Regions from separate parts of the Micromonospora sp. WMMD1219 genome, predicted to be linked through region 3. Evidence: riboswitches for the same ligand, from Rfam matches in the RefSeq annotation. Region 3 holds a riboswitch; each other region holds the start of a gene.
What was found. Region 3 has a riboswitch for cyclic di-AMP ahead of ACN27C_RS07990 (NlpC/P60 family protein). Riboswitches for the same ligand answer to the same signal wherever they lie in the genome.
Positions count from the first base shown of each region.

Region 1 (4,541 bases), 1.7 Mb from region 3:
CGCCTGGAGCGCCCCGCGCTGGACGCGATCCGGGACCGGACGCTGGCCCGGGGCGCGCGCCGCAACGAGGTGCGCCGGGCGGCGTTCGACGCGGTGCTCGCCGCGCTCTACGCGCAGGCCCGCACGCTGCGTGTGGGCCGGTTGCCGGAGCAGCCCGCGTTCGAGGACGAGATCATCGAGCGGCCGGAGTTCCGCGAGTTCCTCAAGGCGTGGTGGCCCCGGCTGCACCCGCGGCACGTGCTGGACTGGCTGGCCCGCCCGGACCGGCTGCGCCGCTACGCCGGGGGGATCCTGTCCTCGGCGGAGATCCGGTTGCTCGGCGACGCGTACCGGAGCCTCGCGACCGAGGGGCTGACGGTGGCCGACATCGCGCTGCTGGACGAGCTGGACGCGCTGCTCGGCAAGCCGGTGCAGCGGGCCCGGCCCAAGCGCGACCCGTACCAGCTCGCCGGTGGCGTGCGCGAGCTGAGCACGTACGCCGACCGGCAGCGCGCCGCCCGCGCGGCGGCGCGGGAGCGTCCGGACGACTACCGCGACTACGCGCACGTGGTGGTGGACGAGTCGCAGGACGTCTCGCCGATGCAGTGGCGGATGGTCGGCCGGCGCGGGCGGCTGGCGTCCTGGACGGTGGTCGGTGACCCGGCGCAGACCGCCTGGACCGGCGACCCGCAGGAGCTGGACCGGGCCCGTGACCAGGCGCTGGGCCGGCGCAAGCGGCACCGCTACGAGCTGACCACCAACTACCGCAACTCGGCGGAGATCTTCGCGGTGGCGGCGGCGGAGATCCGCCGCCTCTACCCGGACCTGCCGCTGCCCGCCGCGGTGCGGTCCACGGGTGTGCCGCCGGTCGAGCGCACGGTGCCCGCCGCCGACCTGCCGGCGGCCACCGTCGAGGCGGCCGAGGCGCTGCTCGCGCAGGTGGAGGGCACCGTCGGCGTGATCACGCCGGTGCCGCGCCGGGACGAGGTGGCGGGCTGGCTGGGCGGGCTCGGCGCGGGCCGCCTCCAGGTCGTCACCAGCCTTCAGGCCAAGGGCATGGAGTACGACGGCGTGGTGCTGGTGGCGCCGGGTGAGATCCGGGCCGATCCCGGCTCGGGCGTCCGCACGCTCTACGTGGCGCTGTCCCGGGCGACCCAGCGCCTCACCACACTCGACCCGGTGGGGTGACCGGCCCCGCCGCCACCCACAGTTCACTTGCATACATAGCGATGTGAACATACATTGGGCCGGGCCGGTACGCGGCAGGGAGGGTGTTGGCGTGGGCGCAGGTCATGACCACAGCGGTGCGGTGGCCAACGCGGCACACCGCCACCGGGGCCGCCTCTGGGCCGCGTTCGCGCTGCTCGCCGCCCTGATGGTGGTCGAGGCGGTGGCCGCCTTCACCACCGGCTCGCTGGCGCTGCTCTCCGACGCCGGGCACATGTTCACCGACGTCCTCGGCATCGGCATGGCCCTCGCGGCGATCACCGCCACCCGCCGGGCCGGCACCGACCCGCAGCGCACGTTCGGGCTCTACCGGCTGGAGGTGCTCGCCGCCCTCGCCAACGCCGTGCTGCTCGGCGCCGTCGCCATCTACGTCCTGGTCGAGGCGGTACGCCGCTTCGGCGAGCCGCCGGAGGTGCTGGCCGGCCCGATGCTGGTGGTGGCGGTGCTCGGCCTGCTCGCCAACATCGTCGCGTTCGCGCTGCTGCGCGCCGGGTCGAAGGAGAGCATCAACCTGCGCGGGGCGTACCTGGAGGTGCTCGGCGACCTGCTCGGCTCGCTCGGCGTGATCGCCGCCGCCCTGGTCATCGCGGTGACCGACTGGTGGTGGGCGGACCCGCTGGTCGCCGTCGGGATCGGCCTGTTCATCCTGCCGCGTACCTGGCGGCTCGGCCGGGCCGCGCTGCGCATCCTGGTGCAGGCCGCGCCGGAACACCTCCAGGTGACCGCCGTGCACGACCGGCTGGCCGCCGTACCCGGCGTGGCCGAGGTGCACGACCTGCACGTCTGGACGCTCACCTCGGGCATGGAGGTGGCCTCGGCGCACCTGACCACCGACCCGGGCGTGGACCCGGCCGGCGTGCTGGCCGCCGCGCGGGCCGCCCTGCACGAGGACTTCTCCATCGATCACGCCACGTTGCAGGTCGAACCCGGAGCGTCGGCTGGAGTGTGCGGACAGACCGAGTGGTGATTAGGACACACTTAAATCACTGTGGCTAATGTAGTCTTATGCCGGTTTTGCCCCGCCTAGTGGCACTGCTCCACGGAGCCGTGCCCGGGCAGCGCCGGTAGTCTCGGTCGCGGCCGCACCCGCGGGCGCCACCGGCCCCGGTGGGGCGGCCGTCGCCTAATCGTCCGCAGGGACGAGCCGGGGAACCACGTACGTGGGGTGCATCCGCGTCAGCGGTAGGGATCTTCCGTCCCGAACCCGTCAGCTAACCCGGTCGGCGCTGACGGAAGGACGTGTGAATGCCCCCAGTGGCACCTGTACGACGGACGGCCGCCCGGTTGGCGGCCCTGCTCGTCGCGACGCTGACCCTCGGCGTCGCGACCGTTCCGGCCTCCCCCGCCTCGGCGGCGCCAGCGACCGGCCTGCTCGCCGCCGCGCCCGGCGACGACGAGGGCGGCACGCCCGAACTGCGCGCCCAGCTCGACGCGGCCAGCAAGGGCTGGCTGGAGGCGAAGGCCGCGCTCAACCGGTCGGTGAACCGGCAGAAGCAACTCAACGAACAACTCAAGACGGTCGGCGCCGAACTGGCCGTCCGGGACGCCAAGGTCGGCGAGATCGCCGCCGTGGCGTACCGCAACGGCCGCCTGGGCACCGCCGGGGCGCTGCTCGGCAGCAGCAGCCCGGAGGGCTTCATGGACCGGGCCGCCGCGCTGGAGCAGGTCGCCGCGCACGAGGACCGTACGCTGCGCGACCTGATCGCGACCCGTGACGAGGCCACCCGCACCCGCACCGAGCTCGACGGCGAGATCCGCGAGCAGCGCAAGCAGGTGGCGGTGATGGGCAAGCGCAAGGAGCAGGCCGAGCGTGCCCTCGAGGTGGCGAACGACCGGGCCTCGCGCAGCAGCAGCGGCGGTGGCAGCGTCCAGGGCACCTCCAGCAAGAACGCGAAGCCCGCGCCGCGCAACTCGGACGGCTCCTGGCCGTCGGAGTCGTGCAGCGTCAACGACCCGACCCCGGCGAACGGCTGCATCACCCCACGCACGCTGCACGCGCTGCAACAGGCCAAGGCGGCGGGCTTCACCCGGTACGTCTCCTGCCACCGGCCCAGCGGCTCGGGTGAGCACCCGAAGGGGCGCGCCTGCGACTTCGCCGCGCAGAAGAGCGGCTTCGGCGGCGTGGCCACCGGCGGCGACCGGACGTACGGCAACAACCTGGCCGCGTACTTCGTGCGCAACGCCGACCCGCTCGCCGTGCTCTACGTGATCTGGTTCAAGCAGATCTGGCTGCCCAGCAGCGGGTGGAAGTCGTACAGCGGCGGCAACGGCGACCCGTCCAGCGACCACACCAACCACGTGCACCTGTCGGTGTACTGAGCGCACCCTGGAGGGCGGCCGGATCAGGTCGGCCGGCCCTCCAGGGTCGCTCCGAGACGCGCCGCCAGGCCCAGGTGAGCCGCCCGGGCCTGGCGGAACGCGTACCCGAACAGCGGTGCCGGTGCGGTGAGCGTGATCTCCACGTCGATGCGTACCGTGCCGTCGGGCTCGTCGCGCAGGCGGGTGTGGTTGCGGACCGTCGTGGCGGGCTGCTGCCGCGCCACGGTGACGACCTCGTCCTCGCCGGCGATCAACACGTCCGCCTGGTACGTGACCGGGAAGTGCAGCGGGCCGAGTTGCAGCCGGTCGGTGATCGCGTAGCTGGCCAGCGCGCCCGGCCGGGCCGGCAGCTTCCGGACCCGGACGATCAGCGGATGCAGCTCGCCCTGGCGACTCAGGTCACCCAGTAGCGCCACCGCCTCGGCCCGGGTGCACCGGGCCTGCACGGTGTAGCTGAAGCTGTCGCTGCTCTGCAAGCGGGCCCCCTCGCCGTCGTGCGTCGCGACGATCGTCCCGTACCGACGCCGGACTGGCAACGGGTAGAAGGTCCCCTGGCAGCAGGGGGTGTGAACGGCGCTCAGGCGCCGGGCAGCACCTCGGGGGTGTCGTCGGCGAACCACGGCTCGGGCGCGCCGAACAGGCCGAGCAGGCCGGTCACCCAGAGCTGCCGGTGCACGAACCGGCTCGGCTCGGTGACCACCAGCTTGACGCCGCTGACCTCGCAGGTCTGGAAGCCCGCGACCATGGCGCTGATGCCGACCGAGTCGATGAACGTGACGAGCCGCATGTTCAGCTCGATCCGCGAGGGGCGGCCCTTCGCGAGCACTTCGGCGATCGCTTCCCGCACCTCGTACGCGGTGTCGACGTCGATCTCCCCACGGGGCGCGATCTGGACGACACCACCCGGCCGCACCGACTTCACGATCGACAGGCTCACGCGAGCACCTCCACTCGCCCATGACGGGCGCCTCATCAGTACGCGGGCCGCGACCGAGCGTATTCCTCCGACGGCCCGG
Region 1 is NZ_CP186057.1:3,376,666-3,381,206, reverse strand. Features, by position in the region: gene ACN27C_RS16380 (HelD family protein) at 1-1,167, shown strand, start outside; gene ACN27C_RS16375 (cation diffusion facilitator family transporter) at 1,259-2,173, shown strand; cyclic di-AMP (ydaO/yuaA leader) riboswitch at 2,317-2,447, shown strand; gene ACN27C_RS16370 (coiled-coil domain-containing protein) at 2,452-3,525, shown strand; gene ACN27C_RS16365 (SRPBCC family protein) at 3,549-4,001, opposite strand; gene ACN27C_RS16360 (STAS domain-containing protein) at 4,103-4,462, opposite strand.
Region 1: another riboswitch for cyclic di-AMP. It lies ahead of ACN27C_RS16370 (coiled-coil domain-containing protein); the one in region 3 lies ahead of ACN27C_RS07990 (NlpC/P60 family protein).

Region 2 (4,541 bases), 2.2 Mb from region 3:
GGGTGGAGCTGCCGATGATGCGCCTGCTCGGCCCGTCCCGCCGGGCCCGCACGGCGTCGCGCGCACCGGCCGTGCCGGCTCCACGCGGGTCCGCCGAGGACGCCGCCACCCCGGCCGCCGACGGGGGCGCGACGTCCGTCGCCCGTCGGGCCGAGGGCATCGAGTACGCCGGGCGGCGTCGCCCGGACTGACACGCGCCGTCGTCTGCCGGCCGGTCCGCGACACGCCGTGCGGCGGTGCGTTCGTGGGGGATCGGCGGTAATTTGTACCCGTGCTTCCGATCGCGCTCACCTGCCCCGTGTGGTGGGTGGCGCGCTGGACCGCCCGGATGCTCGCCAGTCTCGCCGTGGTGGTCGCCTGTTCGTTCGGCGCCGCCACGCTGCCGTCCGGTGTCGCCGCTGCCGCCCCGGCTCCGGCGGTCGCCGCCTCGGCGTACACGGTCACGGGCGCCTCGACCGCCGCGCGGCCGGAGGTCGACCGCGTGGCCGAGCGGCCGGCCTCGCCCGCCGGTGTCCCGGCGCCCGCTCGCCGGGCGACGGTCCCGGCCGTCGCGGAGCCGGTCCCGGCCGGACGGGCCGCCGCGCCGGCCGGCCCACGGGCCCCGCCCGCCCGCTGATCCGCCCACGGGCCGCGCCCGTTCCCGCACCCACCGAACGTCATCCCCGCACCCGCCTCCCGGTGGCCCGCCCGCCCCGGCCGGCCGTGCGGCCCTCCCGCCAGGTTCTTCCCGTGAGGTGCCGACCATGTCGCAGACCGCTCTGTACCACTTCCTCACCTCCGTGCCCGAGGCCGCGGCCATCTGGTCCTTCCTGCTGCTGCTCGCGCTGGGCCTGCTCGCCGCGCTCGTCGCCCGGCCCGAACGCGAGCCCGCGCCGGACGCCGTCCCCGAACCGGCCGACGCCGACGCCGCCCGCCGCGACGACCTGGTCCGGTACGCCGAGGAGGTGGCGGTGGCCGCCGCCGGGGCCGCCCAGACGGCCCGCCGCCGCCGGGAGCGGTGGCTGGCCGCGCAGGACGAGGCGGAACGGGCCTGGACCGCGTACGACGAGGCGGACGCCGCCGCCCGCCGCCTGGCCGGCGCCGCCGCGCTGGCCGCCCCGCGCACCCCGCGCACCCCGGCTGAGTACGCGGCCCGGGAGCGCTGGCTGCACCACGCCGCCATGACGGCGCACTGGCGGGGCGACCTGACCGCCCGTCAGCTCGCCGACGTGCTGGCGGGTCGCAACGGGTGGGATCCGCGCCGGCACCCGGCCGAGCAGGAGACCGTGCTGGCACGCACCGTCCGGGACGGTCGCCGGGCCGGATGGGAGAGCGCCGCCGAGCGGGAGCGGGCGGCGTGGCGGGACGCGGAACTGGCCGCCGAGGCCGCCCGGACGCTCGCCGCCGAGGCGTACGCCGCCACCGTGGCGCTGCGGCCCGCCCCGGTGTACCGGAGCGCGACGGCGAGCGCCCAGCCGGTGCCCGCGACGGTCCGCAACGCCCGGTGGCGCCCGGCCCGGGTCGGCTGAGACGACCGTCTCGACCGAATCGTTACCCGGAATGTGGTGAGCCCGGTCACCCGGGCCGCCGAAACGGGCGTCCGGCGCGGAACAGGTCATCGAGTCGCGCGATTGCCGGGCCGGTGCTGGCCGTCTGTCCGCTTTCCGCCGCCGGGTGCCGTCGAAACTGCTTGTCCCATTGAGCGAAGTCAGTAACCGGGTGTTCCGAAATCCGTTACCGCGGATCACGTTTACGCAGGTGGGAGCGCTTGGCATGGGACATACCCACCGGTAGTGTCGGCGCGTCCGATGCGGTAATCGATCGCCGACGGCGACGCCGCACCGACCCGCCTAATCGTGTTCCACGAACCGGGGACCCATGAGCACCATCGGGGTGAATCCGCGAGCCACGGCCCGCGGTAGGGCGTACTTCCCGCCCGAATCCGTCAGCTAACCCGGTCGGCGGCCACGGAAGGAGTACCCCTCTTGCCCACCCCTCGATCGTCCCCCCGCCTCCACGGCACCGCGGTGCCCGCGCTCGCCTGACGCGCGACCGGCAACCGCCCCCTGGGCGCCCGGCATCACGGGCGTTCCCGATCCCCCGGCCATCCGGCCCCGCCAGCACGTGTGAGTTCCTCCGCGTGCCGGGCCGGCGTGCGCCGCTCACGCCCCGTGGAGGATTTCGTGAAGCACCACCTGAAGCGTCAGCTGCGACGGATCGTCACCGAGCGCCCGTACCAGATCATCGCCGGATCGGCCGCCGCGCTCGTGCTGGCCGCCGGCGCCGGCACCGTCGCCACCGCCGGTGACGACGCCCCGGTCGAGGAGAACACCGCGGCGGTCGCCGATCTCGGCGCCGCCCGTCTCGGCGAGCAGCCCGCCAGCCGCGGCGAGGCCCGCATCGCCGTCCCGCCGGCGTCGCCCAGCGCCTCCGCCGCGCCCAGCGCGTCGCCGAGCGCCTCCCCGTCGAAGAAGGCCACGGCCGACCCGGACACCACGCCCAAGGCCAAGCCGAAGCCGCCGTCGAGCAAGTCGCTCGACTACGACTACCAGGCGCAGATCAACTACTTCTACTGCGGTCCGGCCGCCGTGCGCAACGCGCTCAGCGCCGCCGGCATCGAACGCAGCCAGGACGCGCTCGCCGGCCCGCTCGGCACCACCGAGATGGGCACCAACTCGGCCGAGGACACCACCCGGGTGCTCAACCAGCAGGTCAAGGGCAACCCGTACCGGACCCGCATGATCCCCGGCACCGCCACCCCGGCCCAGATGGACCGGCTCCAGGCCGACGTGGTCGAGGCGATCACCAACGGCCGCGCGGTCGTCGCGAACGTCGCCGGCACCGCCACCGACACCAACGGCGGCTGGCACTCGTTCCCGGGCGGCCACTACGTCGCCGTGGTCGGCTACAAGGACGACGGCCGGACCGTGCGCATCGCCGACTCGGCCGACCCGTCGCTGCCGTCGTACTGGGTCACCACGATCGACCTGGCGAACTGGGTCTCCACCCGCGGCTACTCCGCCTGACCCCGCCCGGCCCCGCTGATCTTGCAGTTGCGGCCCCGTCACAACGGGCAAGCCGGGCGTCCCACGGGCCGAAACCGCAAGATCGACGGGATGGCGGGCGACGAGGCTGGCCGGGGTGCGGTCTCGCGTGTCCGGGGCGGGCGGTGGCAGACTGCGCCAATGGGCGATGCGACGGGGAAGCGGCACCTGATTCTCCTGCACGGCATGGGTGCCACCGGCGAGGTGTGGCTGCCCTGGGCGCCGCTGCTGGAACGCCGCTGGCCCGGCCGCTGGCTCGCCCCCGACCTCGCGGGACACGGCTGGTCGCCCTCGCTCGACGGCTACTCGTTCGAGGCCCTGGCCCAGCGCGTGGTCGACGGGCTCGGCCCGGTCCGGCTCAGCCCGGACGACCGGCTGGTGCTGCTCGGGCACTCGCTCGGCGGCGTGGTGGCGCTGGCGCTCGCCGCCCGGCAGCGAGGGCTTCCGGTCGACGCGGTGGTCGGGCTCGGCATCAAGGCGGTCTGGTCCCCGGCCGAACTGGCCAAGTCGGCGGAACTGGCCGCCCGGCCGGTCACCTGGTTCGCCACCCGTGACGAGGCGGCCCGCCGCTACCTGCGGGTCTCCGGGCTCGCCGGGCTGTTCGCACCGGACCATCCGGTGGTGGAGGCGGGGCTGCGCCGGGTGGACGGCCGCTGGCGGCTCGCGATGGACCCGGCCGCGTTCGCGGTCGGGGAGCCCCGGCTGCCGGCCCTGCTGGCCGCCACCGGTGTGCCCGTGCTGCTGGCCCGGGGCGAGCTGGACCCGATGGTGACCGACGCGCAGCTCAAGGAGCTGGGCGTGCCGGTGGCGACGCTGCCCGGGCTGGGCCACAACGCGCACGTCGAGGATCCGGAGGCGGTGCTCGCCCTGCTCGACCCGTACCTCTGAGCGGGCCTACACCTCGGCGCGCGGCGCCGGGACCGCCCAGTCGGGTTCCAGCTCCCGGCGGGCGGCGGTGAGGAACGCCTCGGCGTACCCGTCGGCGGGGAAGTCGCCCAGGTACCGGGTCCGCGCCGCCCAGCGCCGCGCCGCCTTCGGGTCGGCGTCGAGCAGGTCGGTGAGCACTTCGTCCACGTTGGACATGTCACGCCGCAGCACGTAGCCGGACGCCGCGAGCGGGAACCGCTCGACGAAGTGCGCGCCGTCGGCGCCGGTGTCGGTGACCGCGTACGGCTTGCCGGAGTAGAGCCAGTCGGAGATGACCCCGGACACGTCGGAGACCAGCGCGTCGGCGCGGTTGACGCACTCGGTGAGCGTCAGCTCGCGGCTCGCGGCGGCGCCCCACAGGTGCGGCCGGCCGGTCTTCGCCCGGTCGGCGGCGAGCAGTTCGGTGAGCCGGGCGAGCTGACGGGCCGAGGCCGGGTTCTTGCCGGTGTACGGGTGGGCGCGCAGGATCACCGCGGCGCCCCGGTCGATCAGCCGGCGGATCAGCGTCTCGGCCACCGGCAGCGAGCAGTAGTTCGCGTCGGCGTGGTGCCCGGTCCAGGTCGGGGTGTAGAGGACCGTGGGGTGCGCCGG
Region 2 is NZ_CP186057.1:6,391,450-6,395,990, reverse strand. Features, by position in the region: gene ACN27C_RS29860 (acyltransferase family protein) at 1-191, shown strand, start outside; gene ACN27C_RS29855 (hypothetical protein) at 272-616, shown strand; gene ACN27C_RS29850 (hypothetical protein) at 744-1,508, shown strand; cyclic di-AMP (ydaO/yuaA leader) riboswitch at 1,817-1,958, shown strand; gene ACN27C_RS29845 (C39 family peptidase) at 2,163-3,005, shown strand; gene ACN27C_RS29840 (alpha/beta fold hydrolase) at 3,165-3,911, shown strand; gene ACN27C_RS29835 (CDP-glycerol glycerophosphotransferase family protein) at 3,918-4,541, opposite strand, start outside.
Region 2: another riboswitch for cyclic di-AMP. It lies ahead of ACN27C_RS29845 (C39 family peptidase); the one in region 3 lies ahead of ACN27C_RS07990 (NlpC/P60 family protein).

Region 3 (4,541 bases):
CGCCCCGGTGACCTGGTGTTCTTCGGCTCCGACCTGCATCACGTCGGGCTCTATCTCGGCAACGGGGTGATGGTGCACGCGCCACGTACCGGCAAACCGGTCCAGGTGTCGAGCATCAACACCCAGCCGCTCGCCGGCTTCGTCCGGGTCAGCTGACCCGCAACCCCTGACAGCGGGAAGGCCCCCGGTCCGCACGGACCGGGGGCCTTCTCGTGTGCGGTGACGGGTCAGCGCGGCGCGCCGACCGGGGACGGCAGGATCAGCACGTCGTCCAGGTTCACGAACATGATCCGGTGACCGAACTGGACCTGCACGTAGCGGTTCTCGCCGCGGACCACGGTCCGGTCACCCGGTGCGGAACCGTCGAACGAGACCGCCCGGTAGTACTCGCCCGGCAGCACCCCGCCGACCGCGTACCGCTGGCCGGCGGCGAACGTGTACTGCAGCGGCGAGATGGCCTGGTACGGGATGGTGTCCGGGTAGGCGGCCTGCTCCGGGTAGGCCCGCCCGTACACCGGGATGGTGGCCTTGCCGGGCCGCGGGGTCACCACGAAGCCGGTGGCCCACTTGGCGGTCGGCGCGGAGGCCGGGTTGAGGAACCACGCCTTCTGGCCGAGGTACCAGATCGCCGTCCAGTCACCCTGGCGGCCGGCGAGCGCGTACGTCTGGCCGGCGGAGGCGCGGGCGCCGTGGTCGGAGATGTACATGGTGTCCGGCGTACCGTCCGGGCGCAGCCCGAGGTCGTTGACGAGCGGGGCGTCCGGGCTCGGCGCGGTCCGCAGGATCACCGCGGAGGAACCCCGCGACGGGCACGGCTCGGCCGGCGGCCGGGGCGTCGGGACACCGGGCGGCTGCTGGTTGCAGCCGGTGAACGCCGGCCGGTTGGTGGCGAAGTCCGGGTCGATGGTGACCAGGCCGGTACGGGGCGTGCCGGTGCTGCGGAACGGCGCCTTCATCAGGTCGAAGTAGTGCGACCAGTCCCAGTACGGTCCCGGGTCCCAGTGCATGCCGCCCACGTTGGCGGCGGTGATGCCGGGCACGTTGTCGTGACCGATGATGTGCTGCCGGTCCATCGGGATGCCGAGCTTCAGCGCGAGGTGCCGCACCAGCTTGGCGGAGGTGCGGTACATCGCCTCGGTGTACCAGGTGCCCTGACCGGCGAAGCCCTCGTGCTCCAGGCCGATGGACTTGGCGTTGACGTACCAGTTGCCGGCGTGCCAGCCGACGTCCTTGGTCTTGATGTGCTGGGCGATGTAGCCGTCCACCGAGCGCAGCGTGTAGTGCCAGCCCAGGTAGTCGGCCCGCTTCACCAGGTCGACGCTCGGGCCGAAGTAGCCCTCGGTGTCGTGGATGACGATGTACTCGATCTTCTGCTGCTTCGGCCGGTCGCCCAGGTCGTGGTTGCCGTAGTCGCCCGGGTCGTTGCTGAGCTGCTCGTACGGCGCCGGGATCCACTCGCAGGCCAGCCGCACCGGGCACTCCAGCCCGTCCGGCCGCTCGGCGTTGCGCAGGCCGAGGCGGGCCAGCCGGGAACGGTCCGGCGTCGCGGCGGTGGCGGCGAGCGTGACCCGCTGGCCGTCGTCGGTGGTCCGGCTGGCGCCCTGGCCGAGCTGGTCGTAGACCTCGTCGGCGAAGGCCGCCGCGGCGTCCGAGGTGTCCGCGCCGGAGTACCGGGCCACCGCGGCGTACCAGGCCGCCGGGTCGGTGCCGGCGCCGACCGGCCCGCCCAGAGCCTTCTGGTACGACGCCAGCAGCGCCGCGCCACCGCGGATGTTCGCGGCCGGGTCGGTGCGCAGCGTGCCCGCGTCGAGCCCGGTGAGCGCGGCGGCGGCGTCGAGCGTCTGGAGCGAGGCGGGCGGCAGCGGGGTCTCCCGCTCCGGCGCGGCGGCGGTGGCCGGGTCGAGCTTCAGCGGCCGGGAGTCGTCGCCGCGCGGGTCCTCGTCCTCGTCGACGTGGGCGCTGCCCGGCATGGCGAGGATGTGCGCGGCGTCGGTCAGGTGCATCGGGCCGTAGCCGCCGCTGGTGCTCGGCTGCCCGGGGTGGGTGTCCCAGCGGGACTCCAGATAGGAGACGCCGAGCAGCACGTTCTGCGGCACGCCGTACTCGGCCGCGGCGGCGGCGTATTGTTGTTGCCTGTCGCTCGCGGGCGCGGACGTGTCCGGCGCGGCGGTCACCGGGCCGGTCGTCGCCAGCGCGGTGGCTGTCGCCACGGCGGCGGCGAGCAGTATCCGTCTGCCCGACGGCGGGGCGGAGAGGTGCATCGAACCTCCTGGACAGGGATGGGGGTCACTGCGTTTCCACCCTCACTCCGCACACCCGTGAGGGTCAATACCTTTCCAGTGGGTAATCAGCCTTGAAAGAAAATTTCACCTCCGCACGGGGTGCGGCGCCGGATCGCGTACGGAGTGTCACGGCGCTGGAAGTTGCGGATCGATAACGGTGGTCCCTACTCTGGTGAATCGTCGGCCGCACGTCTCACCGTCCAACCCGGTCGGTGACGGTCCGACACCGCCGAGTCGCCTCCGGGCGAGCCGGGGAACCAGGTACCTGGGGTGAATCCGCAGCGATGCGGTAGGGCGGCTCCCTTCCCGCCCGAATCCGTCAGCTAACCCGGTAGGCGGTACGGAAGAAGGAGTACGGACGCCCGGTGGCACTCCATGCCCCGCGGCCGTCGTCGAACCGGTCGGTCGACCGGTCCTTCGTCGCGCCGCGTTCCCGCTGGTCCCGCTTCACCACCGCCCTCGCCGCACTGGTCGGCACCGCCGTCGTCCTGACCGGCGGCGCCACGGCGGCACACGCCGAACCCTCGGTCGCCGAGATCGAGGCCCAGATCGACCGCGACTGGAACAAGCTCGAACCGGTCATCGAACAGGTCAACGCCGTACGCGGGCAGCTCGCCGCGCGGCGCAAGCAGGCCGACGCGCTCGGCCGGCAGATCGCACCCCTCCAGGCCCGGGTGGACGCCGCACTCGGCCAGGTCGGCGGGCTCGCCGCCGACGCCTACAAGGGCGACAACCTCTCCACCGTGAACGCGCTGCTGGGCAGCCGTTCGCCCGGTGACCTGGTGAACGGCCTGGAACTGCTCGACCGCTTCGCGCACCGCCAGCACGAACAGGTGCGCTCCGTCGCCGCGCTGCGCGACGAACTGGCGGCGAAGAAGAAGCCGCTGGACGAGATGATCGCCGGTCTGGCGCGTACCGAGGCCCAGCTCGCGGCGAAGAAGAAGCAGATCGACGCCGAGATCGCCAAGCTGGAGAAGCTGCGGCTCAAGGTGTACGGCAAGGGTGGCGGCGGCCCGCTGCGCCCGGCGCCGTGCCCGGCCGGCTACCCCGGCGGCCCGGCCGGTGCGGCGGTCAAGTTCGCCTGCGCCCAGATCGGCAAGATCTACGTCTGGGGCGCGGCCGGACCGGACCACTTCGACTGCTCGGGCCTCACGATGGCGGCCTGGGCCAAGGGCGGCGTCTCACTGCCGCACAGCGCACGCCAGCAGCACGGCGTGACGAAGCGGATCAGCCGGGCCGAGCTGCGCGCCGGTGACCTCGTCTTCTACTACAGCGACCTGCACCACGTGGCGATGTACGTGGGCGACGGCTGGGTGGTGCACGCCTCCCAGTCCGGCAAGCCCATCACCATGAAGCGGGTCGACGACGGCGACATCAACAGCTACGGCCGTCCCGGCTGAGGTGTAAGGAAGGGCCCCCTCTTAACGCCTCCGGTAGAGGAGGGGGCCCCTATTAACAACTGCGGGTGCCGTCAGCGGGTCGGCCAGGTGCGCCAGCTCTGCCAGGACCGGCTCGGCGTCGGGCCGCGCTGCCCCTGGTAACGCGAGCCGTAGACGGCCGAGCCGTACGGGTGCTCGGCCGGCGAGGAGAGCCGGAAGATGCAGAGCTGGCCGATCTTCATGCCCGGCCAGAGCGTGATCGGCAGATTCGCCACGTTCGACAGCTCCAGCGTGACGTGGCCGGAGAACCCCGGGTCGATGAAGCCGGCCGTCGAGTGGGTCAGCAACCCCAGCCGCCCCAGGCTCGACTTGCCCTCCAGCCGCCCGGCGAGCTGGTCACCCAGCGAGATCACCTCAAGCGTGGAAGCGAGCACGAACTCGCCCGGGTGCAGCACGAACGGCTGCCCCTCCGGCACCTCCACCATCGAGGTCAGGTCGTCCTGCTGGATCGACGGGTCGATGTGCGTGTAGAGGTGGTTGTTGAAGACCCGGAACAGCCGGTCCAGGCGTACGTCGATGCTCGACGGCTGCACCAGCGTGGGCTCGAAGGGCTCCAGCGCGAGCGTGCCGGCCTTGATCTCGGAGACCAGGTCGCGGTCGGAGAGCAGCATCGGAACACCATAGCGACCGGTGCGGGTGACCAGCGTGTCGCACTACATCTTCGTACACGTGTTCGATAGAGTGTCCACATGGCTTCCTGGTCCGAATTCGCCGCCGACGAGCCCCGCCTCGCCGACGAGATCCGCCTCCTGATGCAGCAGTACGGGCCGGGCTTCGGCTACCTCGCCACGGTCCGCGCCGACGGCGGCCCCCGGGTCCA
Region 3 is NZ_CP186057.1:1,649,455-1,653,995, reverse strand. Features, by position in the region: gene ACN27C_RS08000 (C40 family peptidase) at 1-156, shown strand, start outside; gene ACN27C_RS07995 (N-acetylmuramoyl-L-alanine amidase) at 228-2,261, opposite strand; cyclic di-AMP (ydaO/yuaA leader) riboswitch at 2,500-2,634, shown strand; gene ACN27C_RS07990 (NlpC/P60 family protein) at 2,648-3,682, shown strand; gene dcd (dCTP deaminase) at 3,754-4,332, opposite strand; gene ACN27C_RS07980 (pyridoxamine 5'-phosphate oxidase family protein) at 4,411-4,541, shown strand, end outside.